Regions from separate parts of the Bartonella sp. W8151 genome, predicted to be linked through region 2. Evidence: predicted binding sites of a transcription regulator. Region 2 holds the regulator's gene; each other region holds the start of a gene.
What was found. Region 2 encodes LexA, which represses DNA repair genes until DNA is damaged. Its sites were predicted from a motif close to TGTTCNNNNTGTGTTCNG; they were not measured.

Region 1: recA (recombinase RecA) is a predicted target of LexA. The motif match lies at 2,070-2,087, and genes of this name have one in related genera.
Region 3: H3V14_RS01905 (ImuA family protein) is a predicted target of LexA. The motif match lies at 1,442-1,459, and genes of this name have one in related genera.

The regions. Positions count from the first base shown of each region.
Region 1 covers NZ_JACFSO010000004.1:470,854-475,106, forward strand. Annotated here, with positions in the region: gene recA (recombinase RecA) at 863-1,945, opposite strand; gene H3V14_RS09975 (OmpA family protein) at 2,172-2,843, opposite strand; gene H3V14_RS09980 (replication-associated recombination protein A) at 2,955-4,235, opposite strand.
Region 2 covers NZ_JACFSO010000004.1:246,583-250,835, reverse strand. Annotated here, with positions in the region: gene H3V14_RS09050 (arginyltransferase) at 1-199, opposite strand, end outside; gene rimO (30S ribosomal protein S12 methylthiotransferase RimO) at 309-1,622, opposite strand; gene lexA (transcriptional repressor LexA) at 1,931-2,650, opposite strand; gene H3V14_RS09035 (hypothetical protein) at 3,707-3,967, opposite strand; gene H3V14_RS09030 (TonB-dependent receptor) at 3,948-4,253, opposite strand, start outside.
Region 3 covers NZ_JACFSO010000001.1:404,757-409,009, forward strand. Annotated here, with positions in the region: gene rlmN (23S rRNA (adenine(2503)-C(2))-methyltransferase RlmN) at 1-7, opposite strand, end outside; gene H3V14_RS01895 (invasion associated locus B family protein) at 159-656, opposite strand; gene H3V14_RS01900 (YkvA family protein) at 839-1,228, opposite strand; gene H3V14_RS01905 (ImuA family protein) at 1,476-2,297, shown strand; gene H3V14_RS01910 (DNA polymerase Y family protein) at 2,185-3,783, shown strand; gene H3V14_RS01915 (error-prone DNA polymerase) at 3,940-4,253, shown strand, end outside.

The DNA of each region.
Region 1 (4,253 bases), 220 kb from region 2:
TTTTTGGTGTTAAAACGGTTTTTCTTCAATTTACCAGCAGCAAATCGGATCTTGTCCCTCTTAATTATTTAATCCTGAAATCAACAGTAAACCGCATCCGATAAACTCTCATCTGCGAATTTCAAAATTGCCGTCAGCAATCGGTCGAATACCAACTCGAAGCACGACAATTCATAAAATTGGAACACGGCTCATTATTCCGCGATAATTCCATGAGATACCAAGACCACGACAATTTTTTGCAATAGCGAATAAAAGAGTTCACTAGACCGAACTTTTATCCGTTCAGTCTGATTTCCTGAAGTGCCTGATCAAACCGCTATTAAAACGATAGCACCTCGCACCGATAAGGACAGAACTCCGAACACTTCATTTACGTAAAAGTACCACGCGCTATACATAGAATTTCAGGGCATTTTAGGAAATTCTAGGAACGCTTTTGGAATGACGCCAGAAGAATCATCATTAAAAACTGTGTAGTCACGCACAACCACTGCAAAGCGAATATCATTTCGACAGAACAATGCCGTTTCATTCCGACATAGACACATATCCTGCTGGCATTTTCCTGAGGGTTTTATTCCTGCCGTTTTTTCCCAGTGGGTTTTTCCTGACGGCTTTATTAGCTAGCCTTTACAATTCAACTTCTATCGAACAACATTTAGATTAACTGCCAACCGCATTATCCATAAACGCTAACGGAACAATCAAAAAAGGGCGCCAGCCTTTCTGCTAACGCCCTTCATTCAATTATAAACCAGATACAGAACCGATAAATTCTTTAACGTTTTCACATTAGTATGGACAAATTTTCGATCCCGAAACCACTCTAACTATCTGTGCCGGTTTCAATAAAGCAGGATCAGCCTGCTGCGCTTTCATCATCAGCTTCCGGACCACCGTTTTCGAGAAGTTCTGTTGCAATCAGACCGGCGTTTTGACGTAAAGCTGCCTCGATTTCGTCAGCCACTTCCTTGTTATCGCGAAGAAACTGTTTGGCATTTTCACGCCCCTGCCCCAAACGTTGGGAATTATACGAGAACCACGCACCGGACTTCTCGACAATACCGACCTTTACACCAAGATCAATAAGTTCACCGAGCTTCGAGATACCTTCGCCATACATAATGTCGAATTCAACTTGCTTGAATGGAGGAGCAAGCTTGTTTTTGACGACCTTGACGCGTGTCTGGTTACCAACAACCTCATCACGGTCTTTGATAGAACCGATACGACGGATGTCCAAACGGACAGACGAATAGAATTTTAATGCATTACCACCCGTTGTCGTTTCGGGCGAGCCGAACATAACACCGATCTTCATACGAATCTGGTTGATAAAAATAACCATGCAATTCGAACGTGAAATGGACGCGGTCAATTTGCGTAATGCCTGACTCATCAAACGGGCTTGTAAGCCGGGAAGCGAATCTCCCATCTCGCCTTCGATTTCAGCGCGTGGCGTAAGTGCAGCCACAGAATCGACGACAAGAACATCGACCGCACCGGAGCGCACCAATGTATCCGTAATTTCCAGAGCTTGTTCGCCTGTATCCGGCTGCGAAATGAGAAGGTTTTCAATATCGACACCAAGTTTACGGGCATAAACCGGATCAAGTGCATGTTCGGCATCAATAAAAGCGCAAATGCCGCCGCGTTTTTGTGCTTCGGCAATTGTATGAAGAGCCAAAGTTGTTTTACCGGAACTTTCAGGCCCATAAATTTCTACGATACGACCTTTTGGAAGTCCCCCTACTCCAAGCGCAATATCCAACGATAACGAACCTGTCGGAATTGTTTCGATTTCGACAATATGTTTGTTATCGCCAAGGCGCATGATAGAGCCTTTGCCAAACGAACGTTCAATCTGGGATAGTGCGGCATCCAGAGCTTTTGATTTATCCACTGTTTTATCCTCAACGAGTCGCAATGTATTTTGTGACATCTTACACTAACCTTTTCTAACATATGAAGCCAGAGCGTTCATTTATTTGATGGTTCATTTGTACACTATTTGTTCTTTTTTGACAAGGCATATAACACGTTGATTTTGTTCTATTATGTCATTTTGTTCTATTAATGTTCTTTTCACTCATGGAAAAACTCAATAAAATAAAACCGCCGATCTGATCGGCGGTTTTTAGAAAAACAAATTTTTAATTCACAGAAAATCAATAGCCGTCCTGACGCAACGGTGCAATCTGGATTTCTACACGACGGTTCTGAGAACGGCCTTCCACAGTGTCGTTGGAGGCAATCGGATTAGAAGGGCCATAGCCTTGAACCGCAAGTCTGCGTCCATCAATGCCTTGGCTGTTAAGGTAATTGGCAACCGAAAGCGCACGCCTTTGTGACAGATCCTGATTATGTTCAAGACTTCCGGTAGAATCGGTGAAACCGAAGACATCGACCAAGGATTTGTTATATTTTTTCAGTACAACAGCAACCGAGTTCAGAACGGGGTAGAATTGTCCTTTGACTGAATCCTGATCGGTGTTGAACGTAATATTGCCGGGCATATTGAGCCGGATCTGATCGCCATATCGTGTAACGGATACGCCCGTCCCTTGGAGCTGTTGGCGAAGTTCGGCTTCCTGACGGTCCATATAATTGCCGATAAGGCCGCCACCAAGTGCGCCAACGCCGGCGCCGATCAACACAGCATTTCTTTGCGCATGACTTGAACCGCCAACCATCAGACCACCAAGGGCACCTGCTACGGCACCGATCGTTGCGCCCGTTGCCGTTTTCGATACCTGACTTTCGCCGGTATAGGGATTTGTGGTTTCACATGCGGTTAAAAAACTTGCTGATAGAAAAAGGATGCCCAACTTTTTCAACATTGTTTGTAATCTCCATTAGAGTGGATTCACTTTAATCTCCTGTTGGAGATTATAGAGGTGGTTTTCCGGATTTCACTACATGAATACAATTTTTATAGCGAAATACCGAGTTTATTTTTCTTCTCTGCGCTCTTTACGTAATTTTTCCCACCATTCAAGGCGTTTTCTTATTTCACGTTCAAAGCCGCGTTCCGGCGGATCATAGTAGTGCTGGTGGCCTATTTTTTCGGGAAAATACTCCTGCCCCGAAAAGGCATCCGGTTCGTCATGATCATAATGATAGCCTTCGCTATAACCTTCCTGCTTCATAAGTTTTGTTGGAGCATTAAGGATAGATTTTGGCGGCATTAAGGAACCGTTTTCACGCGCAGAACGCATCGCTTTATTAAATGCCACGTAACCGGCATTGGATTTCGGAGCGGTTGCGAGATAAATACACGCATCGGCAAAAGCAAGTTCCCCTTCCGGCGACCCGAGATAATCATAAGCATCTTTGGCTGCATTTGCGATCAAAAGAGCTTGCGGATCAGCAAGACCAATATCTTCAACAGCCATACGCACAAGGCGTCTACCAATATAATGCGGGTCTTCGCCGGCATCCAACATACGAGAAAGATAATAAAGTGCAGCATCGGGATCGGACCCACGAACTGATTTATGAAGCGCCGAAATCAGATTGTAATGACCATCCCGCCCTTTGTCATAAATTGCAGCCCTTTTCTGTACGATCTTTTGGAGTGTTTTATCGTCGAAAACTTCATCCGGTCTTGCTGCCCGCCATAATTCTTCGGCCATTGTCAGCACTGCACGGCCATCTCCATCAGCCATACGCACCAGCATTTCTCGTGCGCCATCATCAACAGGAAGAGCCTTACCTTCGATCTTTTCAGCTCTTGCTATAATTGTTGCCAAACTTTTTTCGTCGAGCGGATAAAATGTTAAAACACGTGCACGGGAAAGTAACGCCGCATTAAGTTCAAATGAAGGGTTTTCGGTCGTAGCCCCTACAAGAATAACGGTGCCATCTTCCATAACAGGCAAAAAACTATCTTGTTGGGCTCGATTGAACCTATGAATTTCATCGACAAAAAGCAAAGTTTGCCTACCCGACATGCGTCTCGCCCGCGCACTTTCGAATACTTTCTTTAACTCTGCCACACCGGAAAAGATTGCTGAAACCTGTTCGAAAGCCAATTTCGTTTCGCCTGCAAGAAGCCGTGCGACAGTCGTTTTACCGGTTCCAGGTGGTCCCCAGAAGATCATTGACCCCATAGAGCCGGACTTGACCATTCGGGTCAATGCACCCTCTGGGCCGGTAAGATGTTCCTGCCCGATCACTTCAGACAAATGTTGCGGCCGCATGCGCTCGGCTAAAGGTTTTGTCTTATCCATTTCCGGATCAGACGAAGA
Region 2 (4,253 bases):
TACAGCCGTCGCAAACAGGACGATAACCTATGTTTTGGGACCGTCGAAAACCTAATTGTGTCAAAACACTATTCTTGCTGTTTGCAGATTGACCAGTAAGATAGGTAAACACTTTTCTTTCCCAACGCTCGGCAAGATAAGGGCAGGGAGCCGGAGCAGTCAGAAAAAATTGCGGTTCATCGTCGTTACTGTTTGTCATATTTCGCGCATTTGTAATAATACCATGAAACAAAAAAACTCATAGTATTACAACTATAGCGCAGAAGCTAAACCTTCAAGGGTACAATAGTAAAACTGCAACTAATACTTTAGACGATTATGCCATAAAGGTCGTAATCATCAGATTGCTCAATCTTCACAGTAACGAGCTCACCAACCCGAATTGGTCTGCGTGAGGACAAATGCACAACGCCATCAACCTCCGGTGCATCGTATCTTGTGCGTCCAATGCCGGTATGACCATTGGCTTGATCGACAAGCACCTGCAGACGTTTACCGACTTTTTTCTTTAAAAGTCTGGAGGAAATGGATTTTTGATGCGCCATAAAACGGTTCCAACGACTTTCTTTAACGTCATCGGGAACCACTTCCAACCCCATATCATTTGCGGTCGCACCTTTAACGGGTTCATATTTGAAACATCCTGCCCGGTCTATTTTGACTTCGCTCATCCAATCAAGAAGCATTTGGAAATCGTCTTCCGTTTCACCCGGAAATCCAACAATGAATGTTGATCGCAAAGCGATATCCGGACAGATAGAACGCCATTTTTCAATGCGTTGATTGATCTTCTCCAAATGTGCCGGACGCTTCATATTGCGGAGTACCGTTGGAGACGCATGTTGAAATGGAATATCCAGATAGGGCAGAATTTTTCCTTCAGCCATCAGCTCGATTACGTCATCTACATGAGGGTAGGGATATACGTAATGCATGCGCACCCATACGCCCATATCGCCCAATTCTTTTGCCAGATCATAAAAGCGGGCACGCACCGAATGGTCTTTCCATTGACTTTCACTATATTTGAGATCAAGCCCGTAAGCACTGGTATCCTGAGATATTACTAAAAGCTCTTTGACCCCTGCTTTCACCAACCTTTCGGCTTCTCGTAAGACATCGGAAGCCGGACGCGAGACCAGATTTCCCCGCAATTGCGGGATGATGCAAAAACTGCAGTGGTTTGAACAGCCTTCTGAAATCTTCAAATAAGCATAATGCCGCGGCGTCAAACGTATACCTTGTGGCGGAACAAGATCAACAAAGGGATCATGAACCGGCGGCGCTACTTTATGGACAGCATCCATAACGTTTTCATAAGCCTGTGGCCCCGTTACAGCCAAAACGTTGGGGTAGGTTTTTGTTACGACTTCGGGTTCTGCACCAAGACAACCAGTTACAATGACTTTGCCGTTTTTCTTTAACGCGTCGCCGATATTGGCAAGCGATTCATCCCGTGCGGAATCAATAAAAGCGCATGTATTCACGATAACAAGATCGGCACCATCGTGCTTGGGTGCGATTTCATAACCTTCCGAACGTAATTTTGTAATGATGCGTTCAGAATCAACGAGCGCCTTGGGGCAACCTAAAGATACGAAACTAACACGAGGGGCTGACATATTATTTCCTGCAGATATGCAATTTTTTAAAAAACGTTCGGCTGTTGACCTAATCTATTTTAATGAAAATACAAGGCTGTTTTGCAAAAAATCATACCATTGTAGTGGCGCGATCATTATTATTTTTGATGTCACTTTTATTCTCATCATCTAATAATAAAAGTCCTGAAACATCTATGTTTTATTCCGGATAAATGAAAAACAAGTTGGCTTTAGAAACGAAAGATTGCCATGAGCATCCCGATGCAGTTCCGGGAACTCTGTTCACTAGATGCACCTAAATCAGGAAAAACAGTCGCCAGCTAAATTTAATAGCGGCGGATCAAGCCGACCAATTTTCCTTGTATTTTTATCCGATTTGGGCCGAATATTCTTGTTTCATAGGCCGGATTGGCGGCTTCGAGAGCAATAGAAGCGCCTTTGCGCCGATAACGTTTCAACGTTGCTTCCTCGTCATCAACAAGTGCAACGATAATTTCGCCGGGATTTGCTGTATCACCGCGTTTGATGATGACGGTATCGCCGTCAAAAATGCCGGCATTAATCATTGAATCGCCTTTGACCTCAAGTGCGTAATGTTCACCACTTCCGACCATATCCGAGGGTAGGGACAACATAGTTGTCTGGTTCTGAATCGCTGAAATAGGAACGCCTGCTGCAATCCTGCCCATAACCGGAACATTTACATTTGCAGCCTGACCGGCTTCACCACTAGACAAGTCAACGGGAATGACATTTTTTATCGGTCTGCTCTTGGAACCTTCAATAACATTAGGAGAAAATTTCCGCACCGTGTTCGCAGAAGGATTCATTGTTTCTGGAAGCTTCAGCACTTCTAATGCCCGCGCACGATTAGGAAGCCGACGAATAAAGCCACGTTCTTCCAGAGCCGTTATCAGCCTGTGGATGCCGGACTTTGACGCAAGATCGAGTGCTTCTTTCATCTCGTCGTAAGAAGGCGGAATACCGGTTTCTTTAAGCCGGTTGTGAATGAAAAGAAGCAATTCATACTGCTTGCGGGTTAGCATAAAATTCTCCCGTGATACGAATCAACATGAAAACAAAACCAGAACGTACACTATATGTTCCGTTATTGTTCCACAAGCTAAATTGTTTTTTGGAGCTTGGAGTTTTTCGTCGAGACAGGAGCTTTTTGTATTAGAGTTTTGAAACAAAAATGAAACATCAACATAATTTCTTCAACGTCGGAATACTTATGTTCAGTAAATCACCATCCAAATAAAATTGACAGACGAATATAACTTGAAACCGTTCTTCGAACCTTAATCCTTGGTTTTTTGAGAACGCTAGAAACTATCGTTTATTGGTAAGACTGTTTGTCTTTTGTTCGATTTTCTGCGCAAAGCCCACCAGAAGATGCAATGAACAATTCAATTCAGGTTCAATTTCAACCGGAAGCGACGTTATATAGGCCGAGTCCGAACTATTATTGTAGGCGACTTTAGAAAACTGCGACGCAAAATCAATTTTCATTGCGCAATAAAGCTATTGCTGAATCAGGTCGCAGGTTAGGCCAGATTTTAAAAATGAGATTATCAAAAGTGCGAGCTTTTCAGTTTGATTGAAAACCAATACACAACATTGCGGCATTGGCCAATATACTGCGATTTTGGTGTGAGAGCATAAATCGCCTGCTCAACCTCGCCATAATAATAAAAAGTTCCATAATATATCTTATGCAATTAACGATGATACGCTTCCTTATATGGATATCGACATGCCAGAGTTATAAACAACAGGTGCTGCTTACCCACTCGCCACAAATGTACCTAACGAAAAATACAATTTTCTAAGAGCCGCAACACATCCTGAAAATTATCAAAAACGGATTCGTTAAACATATTGATGGCAAGCGTCGTAGGGAAACGCCGCCTGGTTGTTGTGTATCTGCCATAAGCACCGATTTTTCAACTTATCCTTAAGTCTGATGATTAATTGAAAATCAGAACTAGAATACGTTATTTTTGGCACACAACCTCAATCTGCCGCAGCTTTAATAAACATGAATTTGGCTTAATCTGCTTTGGCAAGTTGCAAAAACTGATAGCGCAATCTTAACTCTGTCACCTGCTCTTTTCGGATATCCGGTCGAGAATGGAAAGACTGCCAATAATGAGTGCATGTAATCCGACTGCATATTCATCGTCGATGTTCGGGATTCCCAAGCTTGAACGATAACGGGTCAAGTCGTCTTCATCTTTGTTATCAGGTAAAACGCTGTCGGCAATAGATAGCGTATGGTAGGAAATAGTGAATGCCAGCCAATGCGCTTGAATAAATGGAAGCTGGTAAGCAGTTGCAAGTTTAGGTAAGTTTTCCTTCAAAACCCGGTAATTCAGAAGGTTGCCATAGCAGTTTTACGCGACCATTAACATTTCTTGGATCGTTATCCATATCCGAATCCAGAAACTGCGGATTGGTGTATTTGATAAACGTGTCGCGCCCACTGTAATCCAATGCAACACGTCCTGCGAGTTCCTGCGTAATCGGGCCGGAAGCCATCAGAGAACCGCGTTTTTGTGCTCTCGTGCCATAAAGTGATTGTATTTCAGCTTCCGGTGTAAATGTCGGATCTTTCGTTTTGATAACAACTGCACCGGCAATGGCGTT
Region 3 (4,253 bases), on a different contig from region 2:
CGCTCATAGTTTCCAAAGCTCTGAATAAAGTTCTGTCTTGGCGGATTTAGCATAAAAGCAAGCCAACGTCACCACACTTATGCGCCATAAAACAAGCACTGCGCCATGACAATATCATGATGCAGTGCCTGAAACTGGTGAAAACTATAAAATTTATGTTATTTGCATTTCTGTGCAGCGTTGAGAGCTGCGGTAATTCCCTTCAGGGAATAGGTGTAACTTGTATTTGTTCCACGCTGGGAAACAGCTTTGACAGAAAGGTTGGAACCGTTTTTCATGGCTGCAACGAGCTGGCTTTCTGTGGCCGGTGAAGCCGCCCAGGCAGATGAATCCTTGGTGAAAAATTCAAAATTCTTGCCGTCGACGGAAACCGTGACTTTGTCCTTCAGGGCATAGCCTGCCATGAATTGCGGCTCATAAGTAACAGGATTGCCTGCGCGTTTGCTGACGAGGAAATAGTTGTCGCCATGGTTGACCGATTTGGGTTCCGCAGTGATTGGCGCGGAAAGCACGTAACATACTGTGTTGTTTCCGGATTTATAGGAATAGGCGCCCCATGCATCAAATTGGTTGATGCGTGTCGGAGTTTGTGCCGAAGCAGTTCCGGCAACAGCCATAATCATGACAGACGCAGCAACAAAAGTTTTTCCAAACATCGTATACTCAGCTCACTTTTTATTTTCGATTGGCAAAGCCATGTGGCTTCAAACCGGCGATTTTTTAAAAACCGGCATATCATTCTCACAATATACCGAAAGTTGTTACATGCAATTTTGACTAGTTTATGGTTACCAAAAGGTGAAGTTTTGTTCAAAAATTACAATTTCGCCCAAAAAAACTATTTTTCGGGTGTTTCAATCGGGGTTTTTTCCAATGCTTTGCGGGCTGCCTGATAATGCGCGTCGGTGATGTGGGAACGCACTGCCGAAATCGCGATTGTTAAAACAGCGATATCATCCGAGAAGCCGATAACGGCCAACATATCGGGAATGAGATCGAAAGGCATCACGAAATAAGCGAGTGCTGCAAGAAGAATGCCGCGTACACGTGTTGGTGTTTTAGGGTCGAATGCGCAATAATAACTGGCAACGATATCTTCCATAAAAGGAATGTGGCCAGCTGCTTTGCGAACTGTTTTCCAGAAAGCCGCACGTACTTTTGCCGCACGACTCTTTTGTGTCTTTTCTGATTCGGGCTTCAAAATTTTGTCGATTGTCGTTTTATCCATCTTAAAATCCCATCAGGAAAAATGTTCTTAAAGCACGCTTCATTAACAATGATAGAAGTAGGAAGTGCGTATAATTTTACAAGTTTCCGGTTTCAGGAATCCTTTGCATGAGGCATCTCGAAATAGACTTTTCAAAGGATATTCCAAAATTGAAGCGGGCAGTTTCTTTTGCAAAATCTCCCACTTGACTCTGATTTATGTTCGATTCCATAATAGAACAAAACAAGAACATTGTTGCGAGTCTTTTATGCCGGATATAACCCAGTTACGTCGCCTTGTTGCCCGCATGGAAGGAAAACCTGTCGCTTTTTCTATGGATGACAATAGAAAGGGCAAGGGAAAACACGCTCTTCCTGAAGGCTATTTTTATCTCGGGCATGAAATTGCCGATTTCGAGGCTGGTCCATTTCCTTCTTATGCTTTGCATGAAGTTATTTCCGGGCCTGCTGCCATGAATAGTGCAACCGGTTTTTCTCTCGGCCTTCTCAAACGCAATGAAAAGGCAAACTGCCCTTTTATCTGGCTGGAAGAAGAAAGCACAGAAATAGAATATGGCATTCCTTATCCTGTCGGTATTTCTGCTTTCGGGCTTGATCCGGCGCGATTTATTCTGGTGCGTTGTCCAAAGGCTGAAGATGTTTTGAAAGCGGCTGATGATGCATTGGCAACGTCTCGTGTCGGCGGTTTGTTGTTGAGCCTTTCGGGGGCCTGTCGGGCACTTGATTTTACAGCCACCCGACGTTTGCATCTGGCAGCAGAAAAAGCACATTCGCCGGTTGTTCTGGTGCTTGGCAAAGAAGCTTTGAAAAACAGCAACGCTGCCACACGTTGGCAAATCAAAGCAGCACCTTCTGAAAGTTCGGGTGCAAAAGCACCGGGATTAACAAATTATGATGTCACACTTTTGCGAAATAGAACCGGATATACCGGACATTGGCTGATGCAATGGAACATCCATGACCAGATTTTTACAAAACCCCAAGAAATACGGCATACACGACCGGCTCTATCTGGCACTCGCTTTTCTTCGCCTGCCGATAGACCGTCTGAAGACGGTTTTGCCGCCTGAAAAAACGCCGGATTTCACAAAACCTTTTGCTGTGGTCGGCCGTTCTGTACACGGACTTAGGCTCGTTCATATTAATGAGGCGGCTACACATGCCGGCCTTTATCCGGGGCTTTCTCTGGTTCATGCACGCAGCCTTTGTGAACGAATAGAAACGATTAATGAAGCAGAAGAAGCCGACAAGGACTATCTTCAATATCTCGCCCGTAATGCCGGACGGTTTACCCCGCTTGTTGCCTATAGCCTTCCCTTTGGTCTGATACTTGATGTAACAGGCTGCGATCATCTTTTCGGGGGGCCACAAAAAATGCTCGAAAAAGTGACCGCTTATTATAAGGGGCTTGGGCTTGAGACACTCTCGGCACTGACAATAACACCCGCAGCCGCACGGGCTTTTGCCCGTTTTGGCGTCAACCGTTTTGTCACAAAAGAAGATTTTGTTTTAACACTGGATCGGCTGAAATTACCGGCACTTGAAGCAAAGCCGGATGTCCAACTGGCACTTCGCCGTGCCGGCTTTCATTGTCTGAAAGATATTCAGGCGGTTTCACCAAAAGCACTGGCTGCGCGCTTTGGCGAGGTTTTGCCTGCCCGCCTTGATGCGCTTTATGGAAAAAGACAGGAACCGCTTTCATTCATAAATCCACCCCCGTCCCTTTATTTGTCATTACGATTGGAAGAGCCATTGATTGATGTAACAATGGTTGAAAAACAGTTTTTTGTTCTGGCAAAAGAATTTTTCAAGCGTCTGACGAAACTCGGTCTTGGATGTCTGATGGTAAACATCATTCTTTATCGGGTTGATGGGCATATTGACCGGATAGGCATCGAGACCGGTCGCCCTTTGAGCGACCCTAAACAATTTCTGTCGCTTCTTGAGGAACGGTTGAAAAGCTTGAAAACGCCGCTTGATGCGGGATACGGTTATGACACATTGGCTCTTTCGGTAAGTCGTTCCGCTCCCCTTCGCACCGTTCAGACCGGACTTGTCAATGACGATCTGGAACCGGCAGAAATCGGGCAACTGGTTGATCGGCTTTCAACCCGTTTGGGGGCAGATCATGTTCTGGTGGCTGGTACAAGAGAAAGTCATATTCCCGAATATGCAGCGTTTTGGGGGATAGCACAGCGTCATAAACCGCATACCGAAGCTTTGAAAGTTTTGGATGCGCAACTGAAGGCACAAGGATTTTCTCCTCTTCGCCCCAATCCTCCAGAACGCCCTATCAGGCTTTTTTGCCCGCCACAGCCTATTGATGTCATTGCCGCTTTGCCGGATGATCCGCCAGCTTCTTTTCGCTGGCGACGGGTTATCCATAAAATTCGCCTTGCCGAAGGGCCTGAACGCATCAGCGCCGAATGGTGGAAACATTCGAGCCCCGATCGTGATTATTATCGCGTGGAAGATGAAAATGGCGAACGTTTCTGGCTATTCCGTTATGGAGAATATCCGCAAACAAAATGGTTTTTACATGGTTTATTCGCCTGAAATCTTTCAGCTTCCAGAAATTTTTAAGGCAAGTTTACGCATTATGCGTTGGTTTTTGTTCTCTACCAGAAAGTTCGGTTTTGTGAAGAAGATGTCTTTTCGTCGGGCAAAAAAATCTTTTGGCCAAGAAACGACCAGACAAAATAAGGCGTCAGCATGTTTGCATTGTCTGTAAGAAGCAATTTTTCGTTTTTAAAAGGAGCTTCCCATCCCGAAGAGTTGGTTGGCGAGGCGGCGCGCCTTCACTATGCCGGCATCGGTATTGCCGATGAAAACACATTGGCCGGTGTGGTTCGCGGTTTTGCCATGGCACGGGAAGTTTTGAAACTAGACCATTCTTTCCGCTATCTTGTCGGGTGCCGGCTGGTGTTTTCGGATAAAACGCCGGATCTTGTTGTTTATCCACGTGACAGAAAAGCTTATGGCATGTTGTGCCGGATGTTAAGCGAAGGAAAAGCAAGATCCGGCGA